3 regions of the Halomonas sp. AOP25-F1-15 genome follow, and region 2 is predicted to be linked to each of the others. Evidence: predicted binding sites of a transcription regulator. Region 2 holds the regulator's gene; each other region holds the start of a gene.
What was found. The regulator sigma-54, encoded in region 2, starts transcription at its own class of promoters, with help from an activator protein. The targets are predictions, from matches to a motif close to TGGCACNNNNNTTGCTNT.
Positions count from the first base shown of each region.

Region 1: the regulator sigma-54 is predicted to act here: its motif matches at 1,834-1,851, upstream of ACT3TF_RS04405 (HAD-IIB family hydrolase).
Region 3: the regulator sigma-54 is predicted to act here: its motif matches at 1,889-1,906, upstream of codB (cytosine permease).

Region 1 covers NZ_JBQSXV010000002.1:220,414-224,610, forward strand. The annotation lists gene glyA (serine hydroxymethyltransferase) at 1-539, shown strand, start outside; gene ACT3TF_RS04400 (glycosyltransferase family 32 protein) at 602-1,414, opposite strand; gene ACT3TF_RS04405 (HAD-IIB family hydrolase) at 1,915-2,829, shown strand; gene ACT3TF_RS04410 (glycosyl transferase) at 2,851-4,071, shown strand; gene dsbG (thiol:disulfide interchange protein DsbG) at 4,110-4,197, opposite strand, start outside.
Region 2 covers NZ_JBQSXV010000002.1:485,730-489,926, forward strand. The annotation lists gene rapZ (RNase adapter RapZ) at 1-817, opposite strand, end outside; gene ACT3TF_RS05535 (PTS sugar transporter subunit IIA) at 880-1,350, opposite strand; gene hpf (ribosome hibernation-promoting factor, HPF/YfiA family) at 1,355-1,663, opposite strand; gene ACT3TF_RS05545 (RNA polymerase factor sigma-54) at 1,823-3,235, opposite strand; gene lptB (LPS export ABC transporter ATP-binding protein) at 3,359-4,108, opposite strand; gene lptA (lipopolysaccharide transport periplasmic protein LptA) at 4,120-4,197, opposite strand, start outside.
Region 3 covers NZ_JBQSXV010000003.1:355,780-359,976, forward strand. The annotation lists gene codA (cytosine deaminase) at 1-559, opposite strand, end outside; gene codB (cytosine permease) at 572-1,837, opposite strand; gene ACT3TF_RS07570 (ABC transporter substrate-binding protein) at 2,012-2,878, opposite strand; gene preA (NAD-dependent dihydropyrimidine dehydrogenase subunit PreA) at 3,051-4,197, opposite strand, start outside.

The DNA.
Region 1 (4,197 bases), 270 kb from region 2:
AAAACGACGCTGATATTGAGAAAAAGCTGCAGTCAGCGGTATTCCCGGGTGGCCAGGGCGGTCCTTTGATGCACGTGATTGCGGCAAAAGCGATCTGCTTCAAAGAAGCCATGGAGCCTGCGTTCAAAACGTATCAACAGCAGGTGGTCAAAAATGCTCAGGCAATGGCCAGTGTATTCATTGACCGCGGCTACGATATCGTTTCTGGCGGCACCGAAGACCACTTATTTCTGCTGTCGCTGATCAAGCAAGGTGTTACCGGTAAAGACGCGGACGCCGCTTTGGGCCGCGCCCACATTACCGTTAATAAAAATGCCGTACCTAACGACCCACAAAGCCCGTTTGTAACCTCAGGTTTGCGTATTGGTACGCCTGCGGTGACCACACGCGGTTTCGATGAGCAAGAGTGCAGCACGTTGGCCGGTTGGATCTGCGACATTCTGGATGTATTAGCCAACGGCGAAGACACCAGCGCTATTGAAGCGCAGGTGTTGGATAAAGTAGCTGGGGTTTGCGCGCGACTGCCTGTTTATAAGTAAACGTCACGTTAGAGCGTATGTGAAAAAAGGCCCTGTTAATTCAGGGCCTTTTGCTTAGATACTTATGGTTCTTCTTGGCGAACAATACTCACTTTTTGTTGCTCTTTGGTCCACTTTCCCGCTGCTTTATCGATGTACTGAAAGTACTCGTTAGTAAAGCTGCCTTGATTGCAGGCATGGCGGTAAGAAACCGTGGGCACCTCTTGTATGTTTAGCAATTGATTGAACACGCCTGGCCCGGTTAGCTCAAATACGTTAGTGAGCTGATTGTCTTTAATATTGTTATTAACCTGATTGATTAATTTTTCGAGATTCGGGTTTTGAGGCTTGCTGGCAATAAAGTAATTACTGAAATCCCCGCGCCGCGTGACGACGTACAACTCCTCCGTATTCCTGGCTAACGTATCGCTTAACGGCCAAATAGCATGGGCATCGATATCTAAATAAACGCCGCCATATTCTTGTAGCACCAGCAGCCGCCAGAAATCAGCCTGTGCAGCACCTATCTGTAATTTCAAATAGTTTTGAGTGATTTCACTGTCATAGTGATCCGCAATAAATAGGTGCCTTGCTTCCGTCACCATAAAACGATATTCAAAACGTGGGGCCATCAGGCGATTAAATAAATAGTTTAGATAGACAGGCAGCGTCACTTTGTCCGTGAAGTTGGTCTGCCAAATAATCCGCGGGATTGCCACTTTCTTGGCGGAGGGCTGAAGCAACGGTGGCGCATAGGCTGGCAGGGTAAAGCGCTTGTTAGGAAAGGCGGCGTGGAAAGGATAGCAAAGCACTTTGGTGATATTGGCGGTCAGTTTGATGACGCGGCTAGCAATAACAATAATATGTTGCTTAACAGTCTGTCGTTGACGACCCATAGGAAACCTTTACATATTTGACGATTGGGATAGATGGCTTTACCAGCCCCCTTTGCCCTCTAACACGCTGCGAGCGTGCTATTTAGATCAAAGGCCTGAAATCACCAATTACGCTGGCCGTTGGCTAGCGCCTGGTGGGAAAGGGCTCACTCTGCGGTCATTTCTTCGATGAGTATGCTAGCGCGCATTTTGCTTTAATGCATCACTTTAGAAAGGTTTAGCCTACACGCAGCGGACAGGGTATTAGCACCACTGTGCATCAGCCACACAGCCGTTGGAAGACAGTAGCGTGCGCCGATTGTTTTATGCGCCTTTTGGGTGCGCTATCAACGCTGCTTTTTGGTGCTGCCATTGGCTTGAGCGCAATGCCACTACACAAGTGATATGTAACTCACTGCGAAACCAGCATTTATCGTTTTTGGCGCATTATTTGCCTTATAAGCTTGGTAATCCAGACACGACGTCTTAACTGTGCGTTAAGACTGAAACGAGGTAGTGCCATGCTTGAAGCCAATCGTCTCTCAGCGCCAATCTTTTCCATAGATCCTGCTTTGCAGCCTCGCTTAGTCGTCACCGACTTAGATGGCTCGCTATTAGACCACCATAGCTATGACTCCAGTCCCGCTGCGCCGTGGCTTGCCCGATTAAAACAGATGGGAGTGCCGGTAATCCCCGTCACCAGTAAAACCCGTGCCGAGCTAATCCCTTTACGCGAAGCGCTGGGTCTTACCGCAACGCCTTTTATTGCTGAAAATGGCGCGGTCATTGGCCTGCCGCCTGGCTGGTGTCATGCACGTTTAGATCGCCCGGGCAGTGGGCGCGACGGTGTGGTGATCAAGCATCCGGGGGTCGATATTGGCTTTATTCGTGCTCGTCTCAAGGTGTGGCGAGAACGGCTAAAATGCCGCTTTACGCGTATGAGTGAGATGAGCGTCTTAGAGGTAGTGAAACTCACCGGGCTTGACGAAGCGCGTGCCCGGGATGCACGTCAGCGAGAAGGCAGCGAGCCACTGTTATGGCAAGACAATGCGGCTGCCTTGGATACCTTCCGCGCTGCCTTGGAAGGCGATGGATTGGCGTTGACTCAAGGCGGACGTTTTTGGCATGTCATGGGACGCACTGCCGATAAAGGTAGCGCGGTGGAGTGGTTAATTAGGCGGTTTACCACCTTAAGAGGGCGTACGCCGCTTTCACTTGGCCTGGGGGACGGGCCCAACGATGTCACGATGCTGGAAGCCGTCGATCAAGCTGTGGTTATTCGTGGCTGTCATGATTTGATCGTTGAGCCCAATAGCCTGTCGTTATATCGCACGCAAGCAGCAGGGCCGGCTGGCTGGGCTGAGGGGGTGGCCCATTTTTGGGGGCGAGACGAACGCCGTTTAGTCGCGGCAACAACATGTGATGCCGTTATTTAACCTACTCAGGAAGGCAAACATATGAGCGACTTTCATCAAAACGGCATTATTACTGATTTTCACAACCTCACTCGACGCCCAGTAGAGGCGTTAGAGCAGGAGCTATGCCAATTTTCACGTCGACGCCCAATGGGATTAATCCTGCCTTCGTTATTTTCGGAATTGGAAGGAACCGCATTGTCGGCGATTGTTGATGAGTTAGTGAAAGTGCCTTATCTCAATGAGATTGTAATCGGCCTGGATCGGGCTGATCGTGAGCAGTTTTTACATGCCAAGGAGTTTTTCTCTCGCCTGCCTCAACATACGCGTATTTTGTGGAATGATGGCCCACGATTACGTGCCTTGGATGCGGAGCTAGAAGAGCATGGGTTGGGTGCGTTAGAACCAGGCAAAGGGCGCAATGTGTGGTACTGCGCAGGCTATGTATTGGCGTCTGGGCGGTCATCGGTGGTCGGGCTACACGATTGCGATATTTTGACCTACGAGCGGAGTTTGCTGGCGCGTTTAATGTATCCGGTCGCTCATCCGAATTTTAACTATCGTTTTTGTAAAGGCTACTATCCGCGTATTGCAGAGGGGAAATTGAATGGCCGCGTCTCACGGCTATTAGTGACGCCGCTGTTGCGGGCGTTAAAAATCGTCTGTGGGCCGCTGCCTTACCTGGACTATTTGGATAGCTTTCGCTACCCGCTCTCGGGTGAGTTCGCTATGCGTAGTGACGTGTTGGAAGGCATTCGTATACCTGCAGACTGGGGACTGGAAATCGGCGTTTTGTCTGAGTTACAGCGCAACTACTCCCTGCGTCAACTATGCCAAGTGGATATTGCTGATGCCTATGATCACAAGCATCAGCCGATCAGCGAAGATGATCCTGATGGCGGTTTAAATCGCATGAGCCTGGATATTTCAAAAGCGCTTTATCGCAAATTGGCGACCCAGGGCATTACCTTTAGCAGTGAAGACTTTCGTACCCTCAAAGCAACCTATTACCGGTTCGCATTAGATTTAATTGAGGCCTACGATCACGATGCGACGATGAATGGCTTAAGCCTAGATCGGCATACTGAAGAGCAGGCCGTTGAGCTGTTCGCCAGCAATCTACTCGAAGCGGGCAATCTGTTTATGGATAACCCGCGTGAGCGACCTTTTATTCCTAGCTGGAACCGTGTTCAGGCGGCTGTGCCTAGCCTGCTGGCGCGCATGCACGAAGCGGTAGAGCTGGATAATCAGGGGGAAGTATAGTCTCTGGCCAAGTGCCACGCTCATCATGAACGTGGTACTTAAGGCGTTTCGCTGCCCATCATGTCGACCAGCTGTTCATCGTTAGGCAGGCCTTGAATGCGGTCAATGCGAACGGTGCCGTTTTCC
Region 2 (4,197 bases):
CACGAGCCGCTAAGCTTTTTGCTAGCTGCTCCACCATATAGACAGAGCGATGTTGACCACCGGTGCAGCCAATAGCAACGGTCATGTAGCTACGTTGGCTATTCTGATAAGCCGGTAACCAGCGCTCAAGCCATGCCTGGATATCGTTACTCATGGCATCCACAACGGGATAGCCTTTTAAGAAGGCAACGATGTTGGCGTCACGGCCTGTCGATTGTCGCAGCGTTGGGTCCCAGTAAGGATTGGGCAGGCAGCGCACGTCGAAGACGAGGTCAGCATCCAAGGGTACCCCACGCTTATAACCGAACGATTCAAACGTCAACGTCAACTGGTCGCACTGCTGGTGAGCCACCTGGTCAGTAATCCGGCGGCGTAGGTCGTGTACTGACAGTCGCGATGTGTCGATCAATAGATCGGCTAGATCACGTATGTCATGCAGGGTCTCTTCTTCTTTATTGATAGCCTCTTCAAGGGTCATTTCACTATTGCGCGTCAACGGATGTCGGCGGCGTGTGGCGGAGTAACGCTCTAGAAGAATTCGGGCATCAGTGGTTAGGTAGATAACTTGGAAATCAATGGTGCGCTGGCGCAACTCTTGTAATAGCGAGGGCAGGCGTTCAAGAGCCCCCGGTAAGTTGCGTGCATCAATGCTGACCGCCAGATGGGTACGATCACTCTGGTCGCGTAATTCGTCGACCAGTGACCCCAGCAGCATGACGGGAAGGTTATCAATCGCGTAGTAGCCTAGGTCTTCCAACGCCTGTAAGGCGATAGATTTGCCAGACCCAGAACGACCGCTAATGATGACCAGTTGCATAGAGTTTCTCTTCGCGTTAATCCAACGGCTTAAATAGGGACTTGATGGTCATTGATTGTCGCTTAATCCGCTGAATGCTCACGAATTTTAGCTGTAATGAGGTCGAGTAGTTCGCGCTGACTGCCTGCTTTGCGTAGCCGCTGGCGAGTATCCGCATCATTCATGATGGTGGCTACTTGGCCTAGCAAAGAGAGGTGTGTGTCATCCGCTTGTTCCGGTACGAGCAGCACAAACACTAGATCAACGGGGTCGCCGTCGATAGCATCAAAATCAATCGCTTCTGAGAGTTTTAAAAAACCAGCAATAGGCGTAGAGCAGTGAGGGCTGCGGGCATGTGGAATAGCCACGCCGTTACCAATCCCTGTGCTACCTAAGCGTTCTCGGCCGATTAAGCGACTGAACACTTCTTGGCTATCTAAACTGGGCGTATTTTGGGCGATAAAGGTGCTGAAAAATTCCAGCACCCTTTTTTTGCTGCCCCCAGGGACGTCGAAAAGAACGCGCTCTGGGGGGAGTATGGTTTCCAACGTCATTGAATTAACGCACACCTGCGCCTTGGGCGCGAGCTTGTGCTTTTTCCTTATGTTTAACGAGTTGACGATCAATTTTGTCCGCTAGCGCATCGATAGCGGCATACATATCACTGTCTAGGGCTTCTGCATGTAAGTCAGCGCCTGCTGCATGCAGTGTGCAGGCTGCCTGTTGGCGTTCTTTCTCCACCGATAGGGTGACCTGCACAGTGGTTATATTGTCGTAATGACGCTCAACACGTTCAAGCTTTTCATTAACATAGTCACGCAAGGCGTCAGTCAGTTCTACGTGATGACCAGTGATATTTACTTGCATTGACGTACTCCTTATCTATCGGACTGTACTTAGGAACCGTGCTTAGGAACCGTACTTAGGGACTGTACTTAGTACTTAGATATGTAGCCCTTTTGATTGTAACCCTTTTTGCCCCGTTGCAAAGCCCTTGTCGAGAGTTTCGCTGCAACCTGGCAGATCCTAGCGCAAACGGCGCCGCTCACTGGAAGAGGGAATGCCCATGGCTTCACGATATTTGGCTACCGTACGCCTTGCAACTTGAATGCCACCTTCTTCTAATAATGTCACTAAGCGGCTATCAGAAAGCGGTTTGCTGGGCGCTTCTTCGTGAACCAGCTTTTTCAGGCGGGCGCGGATCGCGGTACTGGAGTGGCTGTCGCCATCCTGGCCACTCACTTGGCTAGAGAAAAAGTATTTCAGCTCGAACACGCCACGCGGCGTATGAATATATTTCTGCGTTGTCACCCGTGAAATCGTTGATTCATGCATTTCAACGGCTGCGGCTATATCGGCCAAAATCAGCGGTTTCATGGATTCTTCGCCATGTTCGAGAAAGCCGATTTGACGGGTAATGATTTCACGGCCCACTCGCAGCAGCGTGTCGTTACGACTCGAAAGGCTTTTAATTAACCAGCGCGCTTCCTGCAGGTGTTCTTTCAAAAACTGATTATCCTGACTTTTGTCCGCACGCTTTATCAGGCTGGCGTAATCAGGTTGGATTCTTAACCGAGGCAGGGCGTCCTGATTGAGCTCTAAATGCCAGCCTTCATTATCATGACGCACCACCAGGTCGGGCGTGATGTAGCTGTCGTTGGTCACGCCATAAGCGCTGCCTGGGCGTGGATCTAGGCTGCGAATTAGCTGGATGACATCGGCTAGCTGCTCGTCATCGAGTCCTAAGCGTCGCTTGAGTAAGCGCATGTCATCTTTGCTGAGCGCTTCAAGAAACTGACGCACTAGCCTACGAGCAGGCACTAGCAGTGGCGTATCATCTGGCAGGGCGGCGAGCTGCAGCATCAAGCATTCACGCAGGTCGCGGGCAAAAATACCGGTGGGCTCGAATTGCTGCAGTTTTAATAATGTCGTTTCGACTTCGCGCTGGCTAAGGCTATCAATGCCCTGGGCGCGTAGCCCTTCACGAATATCATTAAGCGGCTGGGTCAAATAGCCGTTGGCATCTAGTGCATCAATGAGGCTCTCGGAAACCAGCTGTTCACGCACACTAAAATCGGTCATGGCGAGTTGCCACAATAGGTGGCCATGAAGGCTCTGTTCGGCAGCCTGGCGCTCAAAATCAGGGCCCTCGCTGCTGCTGCCAGTGCCGCCAATGTCTTGATAGGTGTCCGACCAGTCGCTATCAACGGAAAGCTCGGTGGGAATGCTCTCTGACCACTCCTCCTCTTTAGGCTCGCTTACGGCCTCTTCACCGAACTCATCTTCCTGTTCCAGCATGGGGTTGGCATCTAAGGCCTGCTGAATTTCCTGACGAAGATCCAGAGTCGATAGCTGCAGCAGGGCGATAGCCTGCTGCAGCTGAGGTGTCATGGTCAGCTGTGTCCCAATGCGCAGTTGAAGAGAAGCTTTCATGACCATTTGAGAACCACTCGTTAATCGGAATGCTTTACCCTAGTGCGAGTGGGAGCTGGGTGCAAGTGCAATAAGCATGCCATTGGTAGTTAAAGCGTTATAAGGCGGGATTTATGGGCAAAAATAAGCCTACAGACGAAAATCTGCGCCCAGATAAACATCCCTGACTTGCTGGTTAGTGAGGATAGATGCCGGGGGGCCGCTGGCGATGATATGGCCATCGCCGACAATATAAGCGATATCGCAAATGTCCAGCGTTTCACGGACGTTATGGTCGGTAATCAGAACGCCAATGTGGCGCTGTTTCAGCGCGCGAATGATGGTTTTAATCTCGCCCACTGAAATGGGGTCAACCCCGGCAAAGGGCTCATCTAGCAAGATGAAGGCGGGTTCGGTCGCTAGCGAGCGGGCAATTTCTACACGGCGACGCTCTCCCCCTGAGAGGCTCATGCCTAGGTTGTCGCGAATATGGGTGATATGGAAATCTTCAAGCAGAGCCTCCAGGCGCTCTTCGCGACCTGGGCGGTCGAGCTCTTTGCGCGTTTCTAATATCGCCATAATGTTATCGGCAACCGATAATTTGCGAAAAATAGACGCTTCTTGGGGCAGGTAGCCAATGCCTGCCGCTGCGCGCTCATGCATCGGAGCACGAGTTAAATCTAAGTCGTCAATACCCACTTTGCCGGCGTCAGATTTGACCAGCCCGACAATCATATAAAACGACGTGGTTTTGCCCGCGCCGTTAGGGCCGAGTAAGCCAACGACGCTGCCTTGGGAGATTTCCAAGTTAATATCTTTAACCACTCGGCGGCGTTTGTAACTTTTTGCCAAGTGGTGGGCATATAGTGTTTTTATCGGCGCATTGTCAGCAGTTGCCATCGATAGACTCTCTATTGTTCAGGCTGAATAGTCATGCGTATACGCTGCGGCTCGCTACCTTCAACGTCTGAGCGCGCTTGAATCACTTC
Region 3 (4,197 bases), on a different contig from region 2:
GCTCACGGGTATATTCAAAGTGGGGAATGCCGCCCACCACATCGGCGCCGATCTCCAGCGCCTCTTCCATCAAGCGGTCGCCGCCGGGGTAGGAAAGTAGCCCATCCTGAGGGAAGGCAACGACCTGGATGTCGATTTTGTCCTTCAGCTCATCGCGTAAAGCGCACAGCGTTTTTATTCCTACTAAGCTTGGGTCGCTGGTGTCGGCGTGGGTGCGCACATGCTGAACGCCGTTGCCAATTAGTAAGTTAAGGGTTTTTAGCACGCGCTCGCGAATATCTGCCTCTGTGAGCATGGGTTTTCGTTCGCCCCAGCGCTCAATGCCTTCAAACAGCGTGCCGCTTTGATTCCAGTTGGGCTCACCCGCCGTAAGAGCCGCGTCCAAATGGATATGAGGCTCGATAAACGGCGCGCAAATTAGTTTGGCACCGGCATCGATCTGCCCTTCACTTGCCGTTAGCGGTGCATCTTGGGCAGTAATCGCGCTAAACGTGCCGTTGTCTATTTCAAGACGATATAGCTCGGGGCGTTGGCGCAGGCGGGCGTTAATGATCTGCATATAAGAGCTCACTTATGGCTTAGCTGTCGAGGGGAGGCTATCGCTCAGCGTAGCGTGGTTTAAACGAAGCAGCACGGCGTAACTTCCTGCTGCCACTGCGACTCCCACCAGCGGCGGCAGTAGCGGTGAGAAATAGGCAGCCCCCGCCCCTAGCGCGTAAGCCGCAAGCCCTCGACGATTGAAATTCGGTAGCCGAGCCTTATCTAGCGCTGGGTAGCAACCTTTATGTTTGAGCCAGAAATCTGCCATGATCACCCCGCCCATCGGCGGAATAAAGGTGCCTAGTAGAACCAAAAAGGGGATGAGGAGGTTATACATTCCGCCGACGGCTAATATGGTTCCAATGGCCGCACCGCCTACTGTCACCAAACGACGTTTTTCAGTGCGCAGCAAATTGCAGCCTGCTACGGCAAAGTTGTAGATCGTGTTGTCCTGGGTGGTCCAAATATTTAAAAACAGCATGAGTACCGCGATGCTGACAAACCCTTGGGCGATCAGCACATCGACGATATCCGCCTGCTGATAAATCATGGTGCCCAGCGCGCCGGTGAGTACCATTAAGCCATTGCCGATAAAAAATGCCGCTAAGGTGGCGATGACGGCAATTTTTGGTGTTTGAGCGAAACGACTCCAGTTGGTGGCCTGGGTGCCGCCACTGATAAACGTTCCGATGATGACGGTAATGGCGGCGGCTATGCTCATACTTTCCGTTGGCGTTTGCTGGCTTAATCCCGCTATACCTCGTATATCGACCAGCCCGGTGAATAGACTCATCATAATAAACAGCATCATCGCTGGCACGGCGAAACGCGAAAGCCAGTCCATGCCTTTGTAGCCAATCATGGCGGTTATGCAGAAACCCAGTCCAAATAGCACCATTAAGGGGATTTCCAGCCATTCAGGCATCCCGGTGGTGCGTACTAACACTAACGCAATCGTAGCCGTGCCCCAGGCGTACCAGCCGATTTGAGTAAAACCAAGGATGAAGTCGGAGAGTTTGCTGCCTTTCTCGCCAAAGCAGAAGCGCCCCATAAGAACGGAGTTAAGCCCGCTTTTACAGGCGATATAAGCAAGCGTTGCTGCATAAGCACCCAGCAGTAAGTTGCCTATCAGAATGATCCATAGCAGTTGGCCGATAGGAAAGGCCTGGCCCAGCGTGCCGCCAGCCCACATGGTGGCGGTGAAAAAGGTGAAGCCCAGCAAAATCACAGCGGTGGAAAACAGTCCTTTGCGGGCGCTAGTAGGAACTTCGCTGAGCGGATAGTCAGAGTGGTGCATGGCAGTGTACCCCGATGTAAGCCCACAGCCGGTTAGCTGCTGGCTATATACGAAGCAAGAGATGTGCCATAAAGGCTATGCCCAGTGGTTAGGTGCTGGGGCATCGTTTGATAACAAGCCCCTGTGTTGCCTAAGTAAGAACAGGGGCTCAGCTGAAATGAGTAAGCGCTCAATTTACAGAGCGTTGACAACCTCGTCGATTTGTAGCTTCAAACTTTGCAGGCCACCACCTGAGAGGTACCAGAGCGCGGGTGTGAGCAGTACGAGTTTCGTGTTGGCTCCAGCATCGTCAAGCGCTTGTGCGAGTGCTTCTGCGTTAGCGGGCTCGTCGCCAATCGCCGCGCTGCGGTCAATCACCAGCACCACGTCTGGGGCAATCTCGGCAATCGCGTCAGGGGAAAGCGGCGTGAAGGTACGCGTGCCACGGGTTTCGCTGGTAACGCTATCGGGCATCTCCAGGGCTGCAACGCCCAATACGTCATGCACTACCGGATGTTGATTAAGCATCAAGTTGCCGCCGTTGTGGGTCACTACCAGCGTACGCGGTGCGTTGCTGAGCGCTTCGCGCTGGGCTTCAATATCGGCGTGTAGGGCTTCGAGGGCTTCTTCTGCATGCGCTTCGGCATCTATGTGACTTGCGATCTGACGAACATTTTCATCGAAGGATGCCAGGTAATTATCACCTTGTAAGCGGGTATTCAGCAGTGGAGCAATCTCTGCTAACTCGGTTTCCCAGTCGCTTTGGCGGCCGGTATAAAGGATTAGGCTTGGTTCGCTTTCCGCAATGGCTTCAAAATCAGGATTTTTTAGTCCACCTAAGTCGGTATAAGCATCGCCGCTATATGCCGATAAATAATCAGGCAGGCTCTGCTTGGGAAGACCGACTACCTGTTCACTGGCGCCGAGCGCATCAAGCGTATCCAGGCTGCCTAGGTCAAACGTAGCGATGCGCTGGTCGGCATTAGCGGCGGCAGCGATTGAGACAAGCAGCGTTGCCGCGAGCGTTTTTGTAAAAATGGGGGAGAAAAGCGAAGACGTCATCAGGCTTCCTTTATAAAAAAAACATTTATAAGAAAAAATAGCATATGCGATAGTTTCTCATGTTCTCAAGGATGCCGTGCTTTGTCGCTATTTGTTGAAGGAACGGTGTGTTGCAATAAGTGCCACCGCTCTTGAGCAGTGAGAGCGGTGGCGTTAGGCCGTTTAAGTCGTTTTAACTGGCGACCTGGAAAGGATTGCGTGGGTCGTTATCCCAAGCCAGGAAGGGTTGGCCGGTTTCCTGAGGCACCATGGTGATACAGTTTTCTACCGGGCAGGTGATTTGGCACAGGTTGCAGCCCACGCATTCGTCTTCAATCACCTCGTAGCGGCGGGCGCCGTCCTGCTCGGTGAGCTTGGCAATCGACTGGTGGGAGGTATCCTCGCAGGCGATATAGCAACGGCCACACTCTATGCACAGGTCTTGATCGATCTGGGCAATGGTTTTGAAGTTGATGTCGAGATGTTTCCAGTCGGTGGTATGCGGTATCGCCTTACGGGAGAACGCTTCAATCGAGTCGTAGCCCTTGTCTGCCATCCAGCGTGAAAGGCCATCTTTCATCTCTTCCACAATGCGAAAACCGTTGAGCATTGCCGCAGTACATACCTGAACGCTACCCGAACCTAGGGCGATAAACTCCGCCGCATCCCGCCAGCTGGAAATGCCGCCAATGCCGGAGATAGGCAGCGTGGGGGTCGCCGGGTCGCGGGCAATTTCAGCCACCATGTTCATGGCAATAGGCTTCACGGCGCTACCGCAGTAGCCACCGTGAGTGCTTTGATGGCCCACCGTAGGCTTGGCGACCATGGCATCGAGATCGATACTGGTAATCGAGTTAATGGTATTGATTAGCGATACCGCATCAGCACCGCCGCGCAGTGCCGCCTGAGCGCCCACGCGAATGTCGGTAATGTTGGGCGTCAGTTTCACAATCACCGGTTTGGAGTAGTGCTTCTTGCACCAGTAGGTGACTTTTTCAATCAGATCAGGATTTTGGCCTACCGCCGCGCCCATGCCGCGCTCGGGCATGCCATGTGGGCAGCCTAGGTTAAGCTCAATGCCGTCTGCGCCGGTCGCTTCCACAAGCGGCAAAATATACGCCCAGGCCTCTTCATTGCACGGCACCATGATGGAAACGATCAGCGCGCGGTCGGGCCAATCCTTCTTCACCTGGGTGATTTCTTGAAGGTTGATCTCCAGCGAACGGTCGGTAATCAGCTCAATATTGTTAAAGCCGATCACCTCGCGATTTTTGCCATAGTGGGCCGAATAACGCGAGGATACGTTCACTGCGGCGGGCTCTTCTCCTAAGGTTTTCCAT